DNA from 2 places in the Streptomyces sp. NPDC001137 genome. Region 1 is predicted to be linked to the other one. Evidence: riboswitches for the same ligand, from Rfam matches in the RefSeq annotation. Region 1 holds a riboswitch; the other holds the start of a gene.

Region 1 (8,604 bases):
CAGGAAAGTGCCGTGGAAACCGACGAACAGTGTCCAGAAGGTGATCTTCCCCAGGCGCTCGTCGAGCATCTTGCCGGTGAACTTGGGCCACCAGAAATGGAATCCGGAGAACATCGCGAAGACGACGGTGCCGAAGATGACGTAATGGAAATGGGCGACGACGAAGTAGGTGTCGGAGGTCGGGAAGTCCAGCGGTGGCGAGGCGAGCATCACGCCGGTCAGGCCGCCGAAGACGAACGTGACCAGGAAGCCGGTCGCCCAGAGCATCGGGGTCTCGAAGGACAGGGACCCCTTCCACATCGTTCCGATCCAGTTGAAGAACTTCACGCCGGTCGGTACGGCGATGAGGAACGTCATGAAGGAGAAGAACGGAAGCAGCACACCGCCGGTGACGTACATGTGGTGGGCCCACACGGTCACGGACAGACCCGCGATGGCGATCGTCGCGCCGATCAGGCCCATGTAGCCGAACATCGGCTTGCGCGAGAACACCGGGATCACTTCGCTGATGATGCCGAAGAACGGCAGCGCGATGATGTACACCTCCGGGTGGCCGAAGAACCAGAAGAGGTGTTGCCACAGCAGGGCGCCGCCATTGGCCGCGTCGAAGATCTGCGCACCGAACTTGCGGTCCGCCTCCAACGCGAACAGAGCCGCGGCCAGCACCGGGAAGGCCAGAAGCACGAGAACACCGGTCAGCAGCACGTTCCATGTGAAGATCGGCATGCGGAACATGGTCATGCCCGGCGCGCGCATGCAGATGATGGTGGTGATGAAGTTGACCGCACCGAGGATGGTGCCGAAGCCGGAGAAGGCCAGACCCATGATCCACAGGTCGGCGCCGACGCCCGGCGAGCGGACCGCGTCCGACAGCGGGGAGTAGGCGAACCAGCCGAAGTCGGCCGCACCCTGCGGGGTGAGGAAGCCGCCCACCGCGATCGTCGAGCCGAAGAGATAGAGCCAGTACGCGAGCATGTTCAGCCGCGGGAACGCCACATCCGGGGCTCCGATCTGCAGCGGCATGATCCAGTTGGCGAAGCCGGCGAACAGCGGCGTCGCGAACATCAGCAGCATGATCGTGCCGTGCATCGTGAACGCCTGGTTGAACTGCTCGTTCGACATGATCTGCAAGCCCGGACGGGCCAGCTCGGCGCGCATCAGCAGCGCCATCACGCCGCCGATCAGGAAGAACGCGAACGACGTGACCAGGTACAGCGTCCCGATCGTCTTGTGATCAGTGGTCGTCAGCCACTTGAGGTGCCTCATGCCCCGCCTGTGTCCGGTCCGGGCACGCCGGTCACACTCGGGTGACGCGACGAGAATCACGGAAACGGGTGTGACGATCCGGATGGTGCCGGACACGAACGGGACATGAGCAACGACGAGATCTTCGCCGCTGCCTATCGCGAGCACTACTGGGCGGTCAGCCGCTATGTCGCGCGGCGACTGGACGGGCGGACCAGCGAGGTGGAGGAAGTGGTGGCGGAGGTGTTCACGGTCGCCTGGCGACGCCGGGCCGACCTGCCGGGATCCCCGCTGCCCTGGCTGTACGGCGTGGCCCGCAACTGCCTGGCCAACGCGGTACGCGGCTACGGGCGGCGGCGCCGGCTGGTCGACCGGCTGGGCAACGACGAGACCGCGCACGGCCGTCAGATCGTGGACAGCCCCGACGCGGAGACACCGGGCGCCTGGGTGCACGAGGCGCTGGCCCGGCTGTCCGAGGCCGATCAGGAGGTGCTGCGCCTGACGGCATGGGAGGAACTGGGCATCGACGAGGTGGCCGTCGCGCTCGGCTGCGGCACAAGGGCCGCAGCGATGCGGCTGCACCGCGCCCGGCGCCGGCTGAGAGCCGAGATAGACCGCATGGGTCCTCTGCGCCCCACCGCGCCCTCCGCCGACGCGACCCCCTCGAAGGAACACGGCCATGGCTGACGAACTCGAACTCCTGCGCCGCGCCAATCCGGTGCCGGTCGACGGTCCCCACTACGGCGACGGTCCCCTCGACCACCACGCCGAGCGCCGGCTCAACCGGCTGCTGCACGAACGCCCCAGGGGCCGCCGCCGCACCCGGCTCCTCTGGAGCCTCTCCGCCACCGTGGTCGTCGCCGCGACCGCGCTGACGCTGCTGCTCAGCGGCCCCGGCACCGCGCCTGCCGTCGCCGCACCCCGCCCGCTGGTCATCCAGGCCGACTCCACGCCCGTACCCCTGGAAGAACTGGCCGACCGCGCACAGCGGCAGGCCAAGGCGGAGGATGCGCCGAAGCTGCGCAAGGGCACGCATGTGCAGTCCTGGAGCCTCGGCATGAGCGACGACAAGCCCCCCATCACGCTCCCCGAGGAGCGCGTCGTGCGCTGGAAGGCCGACGCCAGCCACACCGAGCTCGTGGTGGCGACCGACCCCCGCCACCCCGGCCGACCGGTCCTCCGTGACGACGGCGGCGAGCCGCACCTGGTCGAGGACGGCCGCGTCGTCAGCCGCCAGACCTATCCGCCGAGTTGGAGCGACGCACCGCCCGAGTCGCCCCCGCCGAACGACACGGCGCGGTTGCGGGCCTATCTCCAGGAGGCCGCCTACACCCACACCAGGCTGACGACCCCCGAACTCCTCGACGCAGTCGCGGTGTTGCTCGACCACTGGACCCTCGGCGCCCGTGAGTCCGCGACGCTGGCCCGGCTCCTCGCGGGCACCGAGGGGCTGCGACCGGTCGGCCAGGTCACCGACCGGCTCGGGCGGCGCGGCCAGGCGTACGAGTACGAGGGCGCCGGCTACCGCCGGATGCTGATCATGCAGCCGTCCACCGGCGCGGTCCTCGGCCTGGAGACCGTCTTCACCAGGGCGGAGCCGCAGTACGGCGTCAAGGCCGGCGACGTCATGGACTACAGCGCCTGGATGCGCTGATCACACCCCGAGCTGCCGGGCGGCGGCAGCCACGGTCTGCTCCAGCAGCGTGGCGATCGTCATCGGACCGACACCGCCCGGCACCGGAGTGATCAGACCGGCCCGCTCCACGGCCGAGTCGAAGTCGACGTCGCCGATGTTGCCCGGGTTGTAGCCGGCGTCGATCACGACCGCGCCGGGCTTGATGTCCTCGCCCCGGATCAGCCGCGGTCGGCCCACGGCCGCGACCACGATGTCCGCCTCCCGCACGACCGAGGACAGGTCCCGGGTGCGGGAGTGGCAGTACGTCACCGTCGCGTCACGGGCGAGCAGCAGCATGCCGGCCGGCTTGCCGAGGATGGCGCTGCGGCCCACGACCACGGCCCGCTTCCCCGACGGGTCGACGCCGTACTCGTCGAGCAGCCGCATGATGCCGCCCGGGGTGCACGACACGAAGCCCGGCAGGCCGAAGCTCATCGTCGCGAACGAGGCGAAGGTGACGCCGTCGACGTCCTTCTCGGGCGCGATCGCCTCGAACGCGGCCCGCTCGTCGATGTGCTCACCCATCGGGTGCTGCAGCAGAATGCCGTGCACAGCAGGGTCGCTCGACAGGGAGCGCAGGGCGCCCACGAGTTCGGCGGTGGTCGTGGCGGCGGGAAGCTCCACATGGCGCGAGTCGATACCGGCCTTGCGGCAGCGGTTGCGCTTCATCCGGACGTAGGTGACGGAGGCGGGGTCCTCGCCGACCAGAACCGTCGCCAGACAGGGCGCCGTTCCCGTCCGCTCGGTGAGGTCGGCCGCCCGCTTGGCCGTGTCCTCGACGATGCGCCGGGCAAGGGAGGTGCCGTCGACGAGCCGGGCCTGGGACATGATCCACTCCTGGGCTGGTGTGACCTGTCGCCCAGGCGCACGGCATCGACTCCGCGGGGCCGCTCCCCGGTGGTGCTCCACCTCAGCGCCAGTCACGGCCCGCTCCCAGACTAGCCGAGCCGCCACCGCGGTCAGCAGCCGCTGTCACCGAGGTGCCGAGAAGGTCCAGGTCGACCGCGAGGAGACCTGGACCCGCGCGGTTCTGCCTCCTACTCGTCCCATGCCTGGATCAGGACCTCTTCGGCGATCTTGCCGTCGCGCAGCGTGATCATCGACTCGGCCAGGACACGCGTGCCGTCCGCGTACTGGCAGGACTGGCTGTAGGCGGCGTGGTCGCCCTGAACGATGCACTGGTCCACGTGGTGCGTCATGTCGCGGCTGTAGATGTCCTCGAACATCGCGCCGATCTCCTGGCGACCGCGCAGAACCTTGGGCTGGCTGGGCTGGGTGTTGCGGTCCACGATGCGTATCTGCGCGTCGTCCGCGTAGAGCGACAGAAGATCCGCCGCCGTGTGTCCTTCGACCCCCTTGCGCAGGGTGTCCGCGCTGAAGCCGGGAGTTGCCGTGGTGCCCATGATGACCTCCTTCGAGGGCCGCGACCCGAGGAGCTGCGGGCCGCGAAGGACCTCTCCTTTGAGGCTCCTCCGCCGCGGCAGCCTCGGCAAGCGCAGCCGGAGCACTGCCCCTGATGGGTGAGCGGCGGGGCGCGGCCGTGACCGCCGAAGGCCCGGTGGCGTTGTGGGAAGCATGATCTCAACACGACGTATCGTCGCCGCCGTTGGTCTCGCCGCAGGAATCACCGCCCTTGCCGCACCGCTTGCCTGCGCGTCCGACGCGACCATCCAGAACAAGGACGCCAGCGAGCTCAACCCGATCGCCACGCTCGACTCGCTCGCCCAGAGCGGCATCCCGGCGGAGCGCAGGGCCGAGGTGCCGCGCCCCTCCGAGCAGCTTCGGCACCTCAACCGCCTCAACAACCTCGAGCAGCTGGACCGGGTCGCCCGCATGGGAGCCGCCAGCGGGTTCCCGGGGGCCCTGTAACCCGCCGACGCCGCATCGAACGTCCCCCCACAGCGAAAGGGCCGCCCGTCTCCGGGCGGCCCTTTCGCTGTGCCGGTGACCTGATCACGACCCTGCTGTTGAAGGGTGAAGGAAGTGGAAACCGGGCCGGGGGTGCATCAGGAAGTCGTGGTGCGAGATGTTCCACGCGTAGGCACCCGCCAGCGAGAACACCACCCGGTCGCCGGCCCTGAGCCCCGGCGCGGGGACCCGGCGGGCCAGGACGTCCTTCGGTGTGCACAGCTGCCCGGCCAGCGTGACCTTCCCCCAGCCTTCGGCCGGGGGGACCTCCCTCTCCCTTCGGTCGCCTTCGGCGGCCGACCGCGGCCACGGGTGCGGCCAGGCGTCCACCTTCAGCACGGAACACGGCTGGTCGTGCCCCTTGGTCGCCGGGGTCCGCAGATGGTGGGTGCCGCCGCGGACCACCGCGAACTCCTCGCCGTGGCTGCGCTTCACGTCCAGCACCTCGGTGGCGTACCAGCCGCAGTACGCCGTCAGCGCCCGCCCCGGCTCGATGCGCAGGGTCAGCCCGGGGTGCGCCTCGGTCAGACGGGCGAGCCCGCTGCCGTACACGGACCAGTCGAAGCGGCGCTGCGGATCGTTGTAGTCGACGGTCATGCCGCCGCCCACGTTGACCTCGGCGAGCGGAACACCGAGGCCGGTCGCCCAGGACACCACGGACTCGGCCACCGCCAGCTGCTCCGCCGCTTCCAGGCCACTGGCCAAGTGCGCGTGAACGCCCCGTAGTTCGAGGTGCGGATACGTCCCGTCGGCGAGCGCCCGGACGACGGCGGCGGCCTGTGCCGGGTCCAGGCCGAACGGCGTCGGACGACCCCCCATCGCCAGTGAGCTGCCCGCCAGCGCCCCTTCCGCGACCGGAAGATTGACGCGGACCAGCACCGCCACCCGTCGCCCCGGCGCACACGTCCGCGCCAGCTCGGCCAGCATGCGCAGCTCGTACTCGCTCTCCACATGGAAACGCTCGACGCCGAGCTCCAGCGCGTGCCGCACCTCGTCCGGCGTCTTGCCGGGACCGCCGAAGGCGAGCGGGCGGTCCGGCACCGCCCCCGCGACATGGGCGAGTTCACCGCCCGAGGAGACCTCGTAGCCGTCGACGTACGGGCCGAGCGCGCCGAGGATCTCCGGCTCCGGGTTCGCCTTGGCGGCGTAGTACATCTCGACCCGCGCGGGCAGCGCGGCCCGGACGGCGGCGGCATGGGCACGCAGCGCCGCCAAGTCGTAGACGTACGCGGGCAGTTCGGCGGCGGGCAGGGACAGGACGCGCTCCTCGACCGCGGGTGTCGGGTCCGTCATCGGGTGCTCCCGGTCGTGTCGCGCAGGATGTCCTCGGCGAGCGGGGACGGCAGCCGGACGTAGCCGGCCTCCCGGTCCGCCTTGCGCTCCCAGCGGGTCAGCAGGTTGGCCTTGGCGGGCAGCGGCACCCCGGCGAGCAGGGCGGCGAGCCTCGGCGGGCAGCCGTGGCGGTCGGCGTACGCCTGGAGCGTGCCGCGCACCCGGGCCCACAGGGCCGCCTCGGCCTGCGGGTGCAGATCGGCGAGGGCGGCGAGCAGCTCGGCGATGTGGTTGACGAGCAGGCAATACACCACCCGGTCCCAGCCGCGCTGCGCGTCGTACGTCATCGGGCCGGCGACGTCGGGCGGCAGGGCGGCCAGCGTCTCGGCATGGTGTTCGGGGACCAGCTTGGTGCCCTCCAGGTCACGGAAGAGGACCTGGGCGGGCATGCCGTCGGCGCCGACGCACACCAGGACGTTCTGCAGATGGGGTTCCAGGACCAGGCCGTGGTCGAAGTACGCGGCCAGCACGGGCGGGACGAGCAGATCGAGATACGTCGACCACCAGGCGAGGGTCGTGCGTACGTCCGCTCCGTCGAGGAGGCGGGAGACGTGGGCGGCGCCGGTCGGGTACTCGTCGGCGACGGCCGCCGCGAGCAGGGGGACCGTGCCCGGGGCGAGGCGGCGCGGCAGGCCTTCGCGGACGATGACGCCGAAGCCCTCGAACAGCTCGCGGTCGGGGGTTCCGTCGGGGCCGGGGAGGGCCAGTGTGCGATAGGCCGGCTCGCGCAGCACGGCGCTGCCGGGGAAGCGGTCGGCCAGGTCGGCGAGTGCCGGGGCAAGCAGTCGGGTCAGGGCGACGGCGCCGGACAGCTCGTAACTGCTGTTCTTGCGCAGGCAGTTGGTGATGCGGACGTTCAGGCTGAACTTGAGGAAGGTCTCCCCGTCGTACAGGGTGCGCACCGAGGCGGTGGCGGCGAACGGCTGCCCGCCCGGGCCCAGGTCGAGGACGTCGCCGCGGTCGAGGGCGGCGCGCAGGGCCGGCTGGGCCCGGAGCGTCTCGTACTGCCAGGGGTGGGCGGGCAGCAGCCGGTAGCCCTCGGGTAGGTCCGTGCGCAGCCCGTCCAGGGGGGCGGTCGCCGACGGGTTTGCGGACTCCTCGGCGATCAGGTGGGCACGGACGGCGAGGTGCCGCAGCGGGAAGGAGGCGCCGGCCTCGGGGGCGTACGCGGACCAGGCATGCGGGTCGCCGGTGCGGGCCTTGGGCGTGGGGTGGAAGCGGTGCCCGAACAGCAGCGACTGTTCGGAGGCCACGTAGGCGGAGAGCCGGTCGTCCGCGAGGCGGGCGGGGCGCGTCGCGGCGAGCGCGGTGGTGATGGCGTGGTGGCTGGAGGCGATCTGCTCCAGGAACTCCTCGTTGCGCACACCGGTGCGCAGCGACAGCTCGTCGTGCGTGTACTCGGCCAGGCGCCGCCAGTCCACCTCCGACCAGCCGTTCTCGCCCTGTTCGCTCACGGGGCCGGTGAAGCGGTGCGCGCCCAGCAGCGAGGTGCGGCGCAGCGCCACCCGCAGCAGCACTCCGCGACGGGGCAGCCGCAGCAGCAGCCGGCCGTCGGCGACGACCGACTGGTGCTCGGGGCCCGACACCTCGCGCAACAGGCAGTTGAGGAGCGTGTGGGCCACGGCGTCGTCGGCGGAGGGGAGCCCGGCGGGCGCGGCGGTACTCCCGGAGAGCGAGATCGCGGGCCCCCCGGACGGGGCCTGGGGACGGGTCAGCGAGGGCATCAGCGGCTCCTGCGGGTGCGGGGGGTGAGCGGGGGGAGGGCAGTGGCCAGTACGGTGACGGCGGCGGCCGCGCTGCCGATGAGCACGGGTGCGGCCGGGCCGAAGCGGGCGCTGCCCGCCGCCGCGGCCACTCCGGCGGCGACCGCCCCGGCCTTGGAGAAGAACTCCAGCGAGCCGAACATCCCGCCCGGCGCACGGCCCTTGGCGCAGTCGGCGGCCAGCACCGACAGGCACACCAGGCCGAGCGTGAGACCCGCGCCCAGCAGCAGCCGTACGGCGATCAGCGTGGGCAGGGAGCCGGCGATCCCGTGTCCGGCGAGCCCGAGCGCGATACAGGCGAAGCCGAGCGCGATCCCGGTGCGGGGGCGGCTGTGGAAGGCGGAGTGCACGGCCAGCGCCGAGACCAGATAGCACAGGTGGGGGAGGGCGAACAGCACGCCGGACAGGGTCGGCGAGGTGCCCGGGAGGCGGTCGTCGACGAGGGCGATCAGATAGGGGAAGGAGATGACGGTGGAGAAGACGAAGGCGAACTCCAAGGCGTACAGGGCCTTGAGCGAGATCGCCGGCTGCTCGTGCACGGCAGGCTTCTCGGGGGCGTCCTCCAACTCATGTGCGGCAGGCTCCGGTTCGGGCAGTGCCGCCAGCAACAGCGCCGCCGCCAGGGGCAGTACCGCGAGCAGGGCGTACTGGCGGTGCGGAGACAGCCGGCCCGACAGCGAG
Region 2 (8,604 bases), on a different contig from region 1:
CTCGGGGTCGAGTCCGGCGGCGAGCAGCTGGGCGGCGGCGAGCCGGGTGTTGGCGCGCAGCTCGGCCGGGTCCTGCGGAACCGTGATCGCGTGCAGGTCGACGACCATGTAGAACGCGTCGTGGGACTCCTGCAGGGCCACCCACTGGCGGACGGCGCCGAGGTAGTTGCCGAGGTGGAACGAGCCTGCGGTGGGCTGGATTCCAGAAAGCACACGGGGACGATCAGAGGCCATGTTCACCATTCTCTCAGGTCTGTCGAGCCGATCCGGAACTGGTCGGAAACAGGTGGGATCCGATCTGTGCCCGGAGGTGTAACAAGGGGGCGGGTGGATCGGCTGCCGGGGGGGTCGGATGCGTGGACGTGGAGCGGGCCGGAGGAACGGGTGCCACCGGGGACGGGCCGTGCTGAGGCTCGCACTGCTCGTGCCGGTGTCGACCGCACTGGCACTGTGCGGGGCAGCGGCAGCAGGGACGGAGCGGGCACGGGACGTCCCCGACGTGGCGGTGATCGTCACGGGCGACACGGGCCGTACGACGGCGTATCGCTACGGAGAGCCCTCCTTCGCCCGCCTCTGGCAGCTGCTGGATCCGACGTACGACGGGTCGGAGCAGGTGCCGGAGCGGTGGTTCGAGGGGCGTCATCCGCCGATACGCATCACCGTGACCTGGGGGCTGACCGGCGTCGGGGGCTGGCCGCAGACGAACCGGTCGCCTGGAGGTGACGTGGCCATCGAGCGGCAGGACCAGCTGTTCGTGGCAGAGGACGGCACGCCCTGGGTGCGGTCCGATCCCGCGCCGGAGGTGGACGACGACAACATACGTTGGCACAGGGCGCCACGGGGGCTCTTCGAGCGGATGGACCGGGCCGGGCAGCTCGGCGGGGCCGGGGCCGAGGGGGCGGCCGGGGGGCTGGAGGAGCGTCTGCGGTGGGTGGTGCCGGGGATCGCGGGCGGCCTCGCGGCCGGGATAGGGGGCACGCTGCTGATGCGCCGCGCGGCGGCCCGGCGAGGTGCCGGACCGCCGCGGGAGGAGCCACGACAGGAGCTCATCGATCTCTGAGGACCGCGAGCCGGGGCTTCGTCAGCCCAGGTCGATCTCCGGGTACAGCGGGAAGCCGGCCACGAGGTCGGTGGCCCGGCGCGAGATCTCGTCCGCGATCTTCGGGTCGAGGACGTGCTGCGCCTTGGACGGGGCGCCCGACTTGGTGGTGCCCGGCTCGGCGGTCGTGAGGACGCGGTCGATGAGGCCCGCGACCTCGTCCATCTCGGCGGTGCCCAGGCCACGCGTGGTCAGGGCGGGGGTGCCGATGCGGATGCCGGAGGTGTACCAGGCGCCGTTGGGGTCGGCGGGGATGGCGTTGCGGTTGGTGACGATGCCCGAGTCGAGCAGGGCCGCCTCGGCCTGACGGCCGGTGAGGCCGTAGGAGGTGGCCACGTCGATGAGGTTGAGGTGGTTGTCGGTGCCGCCGGTGACGAGGGTGGCCCCGCGGCGCATCAGGCCCTCCGCCAGTGCGCGGGAGTTGTCGACGATGCGCTGGGCGTAGTCCTGGAAGGAGGGCTGACGCGCCTCGGCGAAGGCGACGGCCTTGGCGGCCATGACGTGCGGGAGCGGGCCGCCGAGGACCATCGGGCAGCCGCGGTCGACCTGGTCCTTGAGGGAGTCGTCGCACAGGACCATGCCGCCGCGCGGGCCGCGCAGCGACTTGTGGGTGGTGGTCGTGACGATCTGGGCGTGCGGAACCGGGTCGAAGTCACCGGTCAGCACCTTGCCCGCGACCAGACCGGCGAAGTGCGCCATGTCCACCATCAGGGTCGCGCCGACCTCGTCGGCGATCTCCCGCATGATGCGGAAGTTCACCAGCCGCGGGTAGGCGGAGTAGCCGGCGACGATGATCAGCGGCTTGAACTCGCGGGCGGACGCGCGCAGGGCCTCGTAGTCGATGAGGCCGGTCGCCGGGTCGGTGCCGTAGGAGCGCTGGTCGAACATCTTGCCGGAGATGTTCGGGCGGAAGCCGTGGGTGAGGTGGCCGCCGGCGTCCAGGGACATGCCGAGCATGCGCTGGTTGCCGAAGGCCTGGCGCAGTTCGGCCCAGTCGGCCTCGGTGAGGTCGTTGACCTGGCGGGCGCCGGTCTTCTCCAGGAAGGGAGCCTCGACGCGGTCGGCGAGGACGGACCAGAAGGCGACGAGGTTGGCGTCGATGCCGGAGTGCGGCTGGACGTAGGCGTGGCGGGCGCCGAAGAGCTCCTTGGCGTGTTCGGCGGCGAGGGACTCCACAGTGTCGACGTTGCGGCAGCCGGCGTAGAAGCGGCGGCCGATGGTGCCCTCGGCGTACTTGTCGCTGAACCAGTTGCCCATCGCGAGGAGGGTGGCCGGGGAGGCGTAGTTCTCGGAGGCGATCAGCTTGAGCATCTCGCGCTGGTCGGCGACCTCCTGCCCGATGGCGTCCGCGACGCGCGGCTCGACCGCGCGGATCACGTCGAGGGCGGCGCGGAAGGCGGTGGACTCGGTGGAGAGGGGCTGCTGCTCTGACATGTCGTCGGCCTCCGGATGGCGTGGCTTGAAGCGTTCACGGTTCACGGCTGGCCCAGGCGCACGGCACTCGCTCACGCAGGCCGCTCCCCGATGGTCGGTCCCATCCCAGCGCGCCAGTCACGGCCCGCAGGTCAGCCTACCGGGCGCGCCGGAACGCGGAGGTCCCGCGTCCACCATGCGGGCGAGGATAAGAAGGGGGCACCCGCACAGCATCTGGCACCTTCGGGAGATTCCGTGACCGCTACGGAGACACTCATCGCCGCCGCCGAGGCGCACAGCGCGCACAACTACCACCCGCTGCCCGTGGTCGTCGCCTCCGCGGACGGGGCGTGGATGACGGATGTGGAGGGGCGGCGGTATCTGGATCTGCTGGCCGGTTACTCGGCGCTCAACTTCGGGCATCGCAACCGGCGGCTGGTGGAGGCGGCGAAGGCGCAGCTGGAGAGGGTGACGCTGACGTCGAGGGCGTTTCATCACGACCGGTTCGCGGCGTTCTGCTCCGAGCTCGCCGAGCTGTGCGGGATGGAGCTGGTCCTTCCGATGAACACCGGCGCGGAAGCGGTCGAGACGGCGGTGAAGACGGCCCGGAAGTGGGGCTACCGGGTCAAGGGCGTGCCCGCGGAGATGGCGAAGATCGTGGTCGCGGGCAACAACTTCCACGGCCGTACGACCACCCTCGTCAGTTTCTCCACCGACCCGGAGGCGCGGGCGGACTTCGGTCCGTACACGCCGGGCTTCGAGATCGTGCCGTACGGGGACCTGACGGCGATGCGGTCGGCGGTCACGGAGAACACGGTGGCCGTGCTGCTGGAGCCGATCCAGGGCGAGGCGGGGGTGCTGGTGCCGCCGGCCGGTTATCTGCCCGCGGTGCGGGAGCTGACACGCGAACGGAACGTGCTGTTCGTGGCGGACGAGATCCAGTCGGGTCTTGGCCGGACCGGAAAGACCTTCGCGTGCGAGCACGAGGGCGTGGTGCCCGATGTGTATGTGCTCGGCAAGGCGCTGGGAGGCGGCATCGTGCCGGTGTCGGCGGTGGTGTCGTCGGCCGATGTGCTCGGAGTGTTCCGGCCCGGTGAGCACGGTTCGACGTTCGGCGGGAATCCGCTGGCGTGTGCGGTGGCGCTGGAGGTGATCGCGATGCTGCGGACGGGCGAGTTCCAGGCGCGGTCCGCGGAGCTGGGCAGTCATCTGCACCGGGAACTCGGGGCGTTGGCCGGCACGGGGCGGGTGAAGGCGGTGCGCGGGCGGGGGCTGTGGGCGGGCGTCGACATCGCGCCGCTCTACGGCACGGGCAGGGAGGTGTCCGAGAAGCTGATGGAGCGGGGGGTGCTGGTGAAGGACACGCACGGGCCGACGGTGCGGATCGCCCCGCCGTTGGTGATCGGGAAGGAAGATCTGGACTGGGGGCTCGCGCAGTTGCGGGCGGTGCTCGGGATCTGAGCCGCGCGGCGGGGCGCCGGCGCGCTGCCGTGCGCCATCGGCTTCGGCTTTGGCTTCGACTTCGACTTCTCTTCGACTTCGGGTACGGCTTCCGGGACCTTCGGCCCTCGACGCCGAGCCGCGAAAGCCGCGAAACTCGGGCGGTACGGGCGTACAGGACACGCTGCGAGAGGTCCGTCATGGGCGGAAACGGGTCGGGGGCCGTGCCGGCGGGTGCGGGGCGGGGGCTCCTGTTTCGGGGGCGTGATGTCGAGGAGTTGCACGCGCTGGTGAGCGAGCGGTTCGCGCCGCACCGGCTGACGGTGCTGGACGAACATCCGGTCGACGGGCGGTTCCGGTGCGTGCACGAAGGGGCCGTGGCGCTGTACGAGTTGGGGTACGGCGCGGAGGTCGATGTCACGCCGGGCGAGTTGCCGGAGTTCTACAACATCCATGTGCCGCTTGCCGGGGACGGCGTCGTCACCGCGGACGGGGTAGCCCTGGCGTCCGTACTCAGCATCGTCAATCCGGGGCAGCGGCTGTCGATGCGGTGGAGCGGGGAGACGCTGAACCGGGTGCTGATCCTGCCCCGGCAGACCGTCGACCGGGCGCTCGCCGTGCGCCTGGGTGAACTGCCCTCCGCTCCCCTGCACTTCGCGCCGGTGCTGGATTCGCGGGCAGGGGCGGTTGGGGCGTGGTTGCGGGTGGTGCGGGCGTTCGCCGAGTTCGCCGACTCGGAGCTGGCGGCGCGATCGCCGCTGGCGGTGGGGCACTTCGAGCAGTTGCTGGTCGACGGTCTGCTGGACGCGCAGCCGCACAGGCTCAGCGACGCGGTGGCGGGGCGCGGACCGGCGGTGCTGCCCCATGCGGTGCGACGGGCCGCGGAGTTCTGCGCCGAGCACGCCCACGAGCCCATCTCCGTGGCCGACATGGCGGTGGCGGCGCGGGTGAGTCTGCGGAGCCTGCGGGAGGGGTTCCGGGCCCATCTGGCCACGACTCCACTGGCGTATCTGCGGCGCGTACGGCTGGATCTGGCCCGGCGCGATCTGCTCGCGATCGCCGACGGGCAGGCGCTGGGGACGGTCACCGAGGTGGCGTTGCGCTGGGGGTTCGCGCATCTGGGGCGGTTCACCGGGCACTACCGGCAGACCTACGGGGAGACGCCTTCACAGACGTTGCGTGGGACCCGGACTGTCGGCGAGTCCGGCGCTATCCACAAAGCGGTGGGGTTTCCGCCGTAACCGGATAGCCCGTCGGGGGGCCTCGGGGCGATGGTGGAGACCTGCCGCCCGGGTCGTGGACGGTGGTTCGGGGGAGCCGAGCCGGGCGGCAGCACGGGCAGGGACAACGGCCCTCGCACATGCACCTTGCGCGGGTGTGCAAAGCCAGAGGTCGGTGAGAGCGGACGCCGGGGCATCGCCGCTTCCTGTGCGTCTCCCCTACAGTCACTTTGTGATCTTTGGGATGGTGTGCGCGCTGGGCGCGGCGGTCTGCTTCGGTACCGCGACGGTTTTGCAGGCGGTTGCCGCGCGGTCGGCCTCCACGGGTGGGGGCGGGGAGGCGGCGCTGCTGCTGCGGGCCTTGCGGCAGTGGCGGTATCTGGCCGGGCTGGCGCTGGACGGGCTGGGCTTCCTGTTCCAGATCGTCGCCCTGCGGTCGATTCCGATCTACGCGGTCGCCGCGGCGCTCGCGTCCAGCCTGGCGGTGACCGGGGTGGTCGCGGCGCGACTGCTGCAGGTGCGGCTGAGCGGGACGGAGTGGGGTGCGGTCGGGGTGGTGTGCGCCGGGCTCGCCATGCTGGGGCTGGCCTCCGGAGCCGAGGGGGACCGCGAGGGGTCGACGGCGCTGAAGTACGCGATGCTCGCGATCGCCGTCGTGGTGCTGCTGCTCGGGCTGTTCGGGGGCCGGTGGTCCGGGCGCGGGCGAGCGCTGGTGCTCGGCCTCGGGGCCGGGTTCGGGTTCGGGGTGGTCGAGGTGTCGGTGCGGCTGATCGACTCGCTCGCACCGTCGGAACTGCTGACCAACCCGGCGACCTACGCCCTCGTCATCGGCGGGGGCGCCGCCTTCCTGCTGCTGACGTCAGCGTTGCAGCGCGGCTCGGTGACCACCGCCACCGCCGGGATGGTGATCGGCGAGACGATCGGGCCTGCGGCGGTGGGTGTGGTGTGGCTCGGGGACCGCACACGTGAGGGGCTCGCCTGGCTCGCGGTGCTGGGATTCCTGGTCGCCGTCGCGGGGGCGCTGGCGCTGGCCCGCTTCGGGGAGGCGCCGACGACGGACGCCACGACCACGGAAGCGGCTGCGTGAGCGAATCTTCCTCCGGCTGCTGAACCGCTGGTAAATCGGCGGGCCCCGTCGACCGTCAGCTCAACGACGGCCGGTGGGAATGGGCGACATGGGCCGCCGGAGCCGGCTGGGCGCCCTGTATCTGATCGACCGGGGGATCGACCCGATCGACTTCGTGCACAGCAACTGCGTAGTTACGGCCCCGCCGGTTCCGGCAGGGCCGCGCACAGCGCGTCCAGGGTGCCCGCCCATGCGCTGTCCGGTGGTGTCCCGTAGCCCACCACCAGCGCGTCGTGCGGCTCTACGGTCGCCAGCGGGTGCCGGTAGCGGTGCAGTCCGTGTACCGCGAGGCCCTGCCAGGCCGCCGCCCGCAGCGTCGCCTGCTCGGTGCCCGGCGGCAGCCGCAGCACCACGTGCAGGCCGGCCGCGATGCCGGTGGCGCCGACCTGCGGGGCCCTGCGCGCGAGTTCCGCGACGAGCGCGTCCCGGCGGCGGCGGTAGCGCAGCCGGGCGGCGCGCACATGGCGGTCGTACGCGCCGGAGGTGAGCAACTCTGCGAGGGTCAGCTGGTCCAGGGCCCCGCAGGAGTCGATGTGCCCCTTGGCCTTCGCCGCCTCCCGGGCGAGGTCCGGCGGCAGGACCAGCCAGGCCAGTCTGAGGCCGGGGGCGAGGGACTTGCTGGCCGTGCCCGCGTAGACGACGTGGTCCGGGTCCAGGCCCTGGAGGGCGCCGACGGGCTGACGGTCGTAGCGGAACTCGCCGTCGTAGTCGTCCTCGACGAGCAGGCCGCCGGTGCGGCGCGCCCAGTCGACGGCGGCGGCCCGCCGGTCGCGGTGCAGGGTGCCGCCCATCGGGAACTGGTGGGCAGGGGTGAGCAGGACCGCGTCCTCGTCCGTCAACTCCCCCGGGTTCGTGCCCCGTTCGTCGAACGGCAGCGGGACCGTCCGCAGACCCGCCTCCGCCAGCAGGTCCCAGTGCACGGAGAGGCCGTACGACTCCACGGCGACGGTGCTCGCGCCGCGCGCCCGCAGTACCGCGCCGAGGATGCGCAGGCCGTGCGCGATGCCGGCGCACACCAGGATGCGTTCGGGGTCGGTGCGTACGCCCCGGGCGCGGGCGAGGTAGTCGGCGAGGGCGGTGCGCAGTTCGATGCGGCCGCGCGGGTCGCCGTAGTCGAGCGCCTGGTACGGGGCCGCGGTGAGGGCGCGGCGGGCGGCCTTGAGCCACTGGGCGCGGGGGAAGAAGGCCAGGTCGGGGGTGCCGGGGATCAGGTCGTAGGCGGGGCGGTCGACGGTGCGGGGGTGGGGTGCGGGTGCGGCGGGCCGGCTCACCGCCCGGTCGGCCACCCGGGTGCCCGAGCCCTGCCGCGCCGTCAGCCAGCCCTCCGCGACCAGGTCGGCGTAGGCGTCGGCGACCGTGTTGCGGGCGATGCCCAGGTCGGCGGCGAGGGTGCGGGAGGAGGGCAGCCGGGTGCCGGGGGCCAGCCGGCCGGTGCGGACGGCCTCGCGCAGGGCGTCGGTGAGACCTCTGCGAAGTCCGGGCCCCGTCGGCTCCAGGTGCAGGTCGACGCCCAAAGTGGCCCAGGATTTCGCCATGGGAATGGACCATACCGCTGGGCTGCCTCACTTCTAGGGTCGAGGGCATGACGACAGAAGAAGCCACCGTGTACGCGCCCGAGCAGCCCGCCCGGCTGCGCTGGGCCCAGCACGCCCCCGAGGTCTACAAGGCGATGGTCCGTCTCGACGCGGCCGCCCGGCAGGGCCTCGACCCGAAGCTGCTGGAGCTGGTGAAGATCCGTGCCTCGCAGCTCAACCACTGCGCGTTCTGCCTGGACATGCACACCAAGGACGCGCTCGCGGCCGGGGAGAGCGTCGAGCGGATCGTCCAGCTCGGGGCGTGGGAGGAGTCGAAGCACTTCTACACGGAGAAGGAGCTCGCCGCCCTGGAGCTGACCGAGGCGGTGACGGTGCTGACCGACGGCTTCGTCAGGGACGAGGTGTACGAGCACGCCGCCAAGCACTTCGAGGAGCCCGAGCTGGCCCGGCTGATCGCCGCGATCACGGTGATCAACGCGTGGAACCGGTTCGCTGTGACATGCCGCATGACTCCCGGCCACTACGAGGCGGGACGGCACCGGTGAGCAAGGTGGACGGCTTCCGCGCCCTGCACCGCGGGCGCGAGCCCGGTGACCCCCTCGTCCTGCCCGGGCCCTGGGACGCCGTCAGTGCCCGGGTGTTCGTCGAGGCCGGGTTTCCGGCGCTCGCGACGCCCAGCGCGGGGATCGCGGCCTCCCTCGGCCATGAGGACGGGTCGACGCCGGCCGACGAGATGTTCGCTGCGGTGGCGCGCATCGCACGGGCCGTGGA

What was found. Region 1 has a riboswitch for ZMP and ZTP ahead of ABT254_RS30315 (bifunctional 5,10-methylenetetrahydrofolate dehydrogenase/5,10-methenyltetrahydrofolate cyclohydrolase). Riboswitches for the same ligand answer to the same signal wherever they lie in the genome.
Region 2: another riboswitch for ZMP and ZTP. It lies ahead of ABT254_RS01170 (glycine hydroxymethyltransferase); the one in region 1 lies ahead of ABT254_RS30315 (bifunctional 5,10-methylenetetrahydrofolate dehydrogenase/5,10-methenyltetrahydrofolate cyclohydrolase).

Annotation. Positions count from the first base shown of each region.
Region 1 is NZ_JBEPBA010000018.1:3,512-12,115, reverse strand. Features, by position in the region: gene ctaD (aa3-type cytochrome oxidase subunit I) at 1-1,266, opposite strand, end outside; gene ABT254_RS30325 (RNA polymerase sigma factor) at 1,372-1,932, shown strand; gene ABT254_RS30320 (CU044_5270 family protein) at 1,925-2,899, shown strand; gene ABT254_RS30315 (bifunctional 5,10-methylenetetrahydrofolate dehydrogenase/5,10-methenyltetrahydrofolate cyclohydrolase) at 2,900-3,748, opposite strand; ZMP/ZTP riboswitch at 3,771-3,853, opposite strand; gene ABT254_RS30310 (nuclear transport factor 2 family protein) at 3,958-4,323, opposite strand; gene ABT254_RS30305 (hypothetical protein) at 4,496-4,789, shown strand; gene ABT254_RS30300 (type III PLP-dependent enzyme) at 4,874-6,121, opposite strand; gene ABT254_RS30295 (IucA/IucC family protein) at 6,118-7,884, opposite strand; gene ABT254_RS30290 (MFS transporter) at 7,884-8,604, opposite strand, start outside.
Region 2 is NZ_JBEPBA010000001.1:246,665-255,268, forward strand. Features, by position in the region: gene trpS (tryptophan--tRNA ligase) at 1-234, opposite strand, end outside; gene ABT254_RS01165 (hypothetical protein) at 404-1,060, shown strand; gene ABT254_RS01170 (glycine hydroxymethyltransferase) at 1,082-2,533, opposite strand; ZMP/ZTP riboswitch at 2,577-2,664, opposite strand; gene rocD (ornithine--oxo-acid transaminase) at 2,768-3,973, shown strand; gene ABT254_RS01180 (AraC family transcriptional regulator) at 4,243-5,193, shown strand; gene ABT254_RS01185 (DMT family protein) at 5,417-6,259, shown strand; gene pdxR (MocR-like pyridoxine biosynthesis transcription factor PdxR) at 6,433-7,833, opposite strand; gene ABT254_RS01195 (carboxymuconolactone decarboxylase family protein) at 7,881-8,378, shown strand; gene ABT254_RS01200 (isocitrate lyase/PEP mutase family protein) at 8,375-8,604, shown strand, end outside.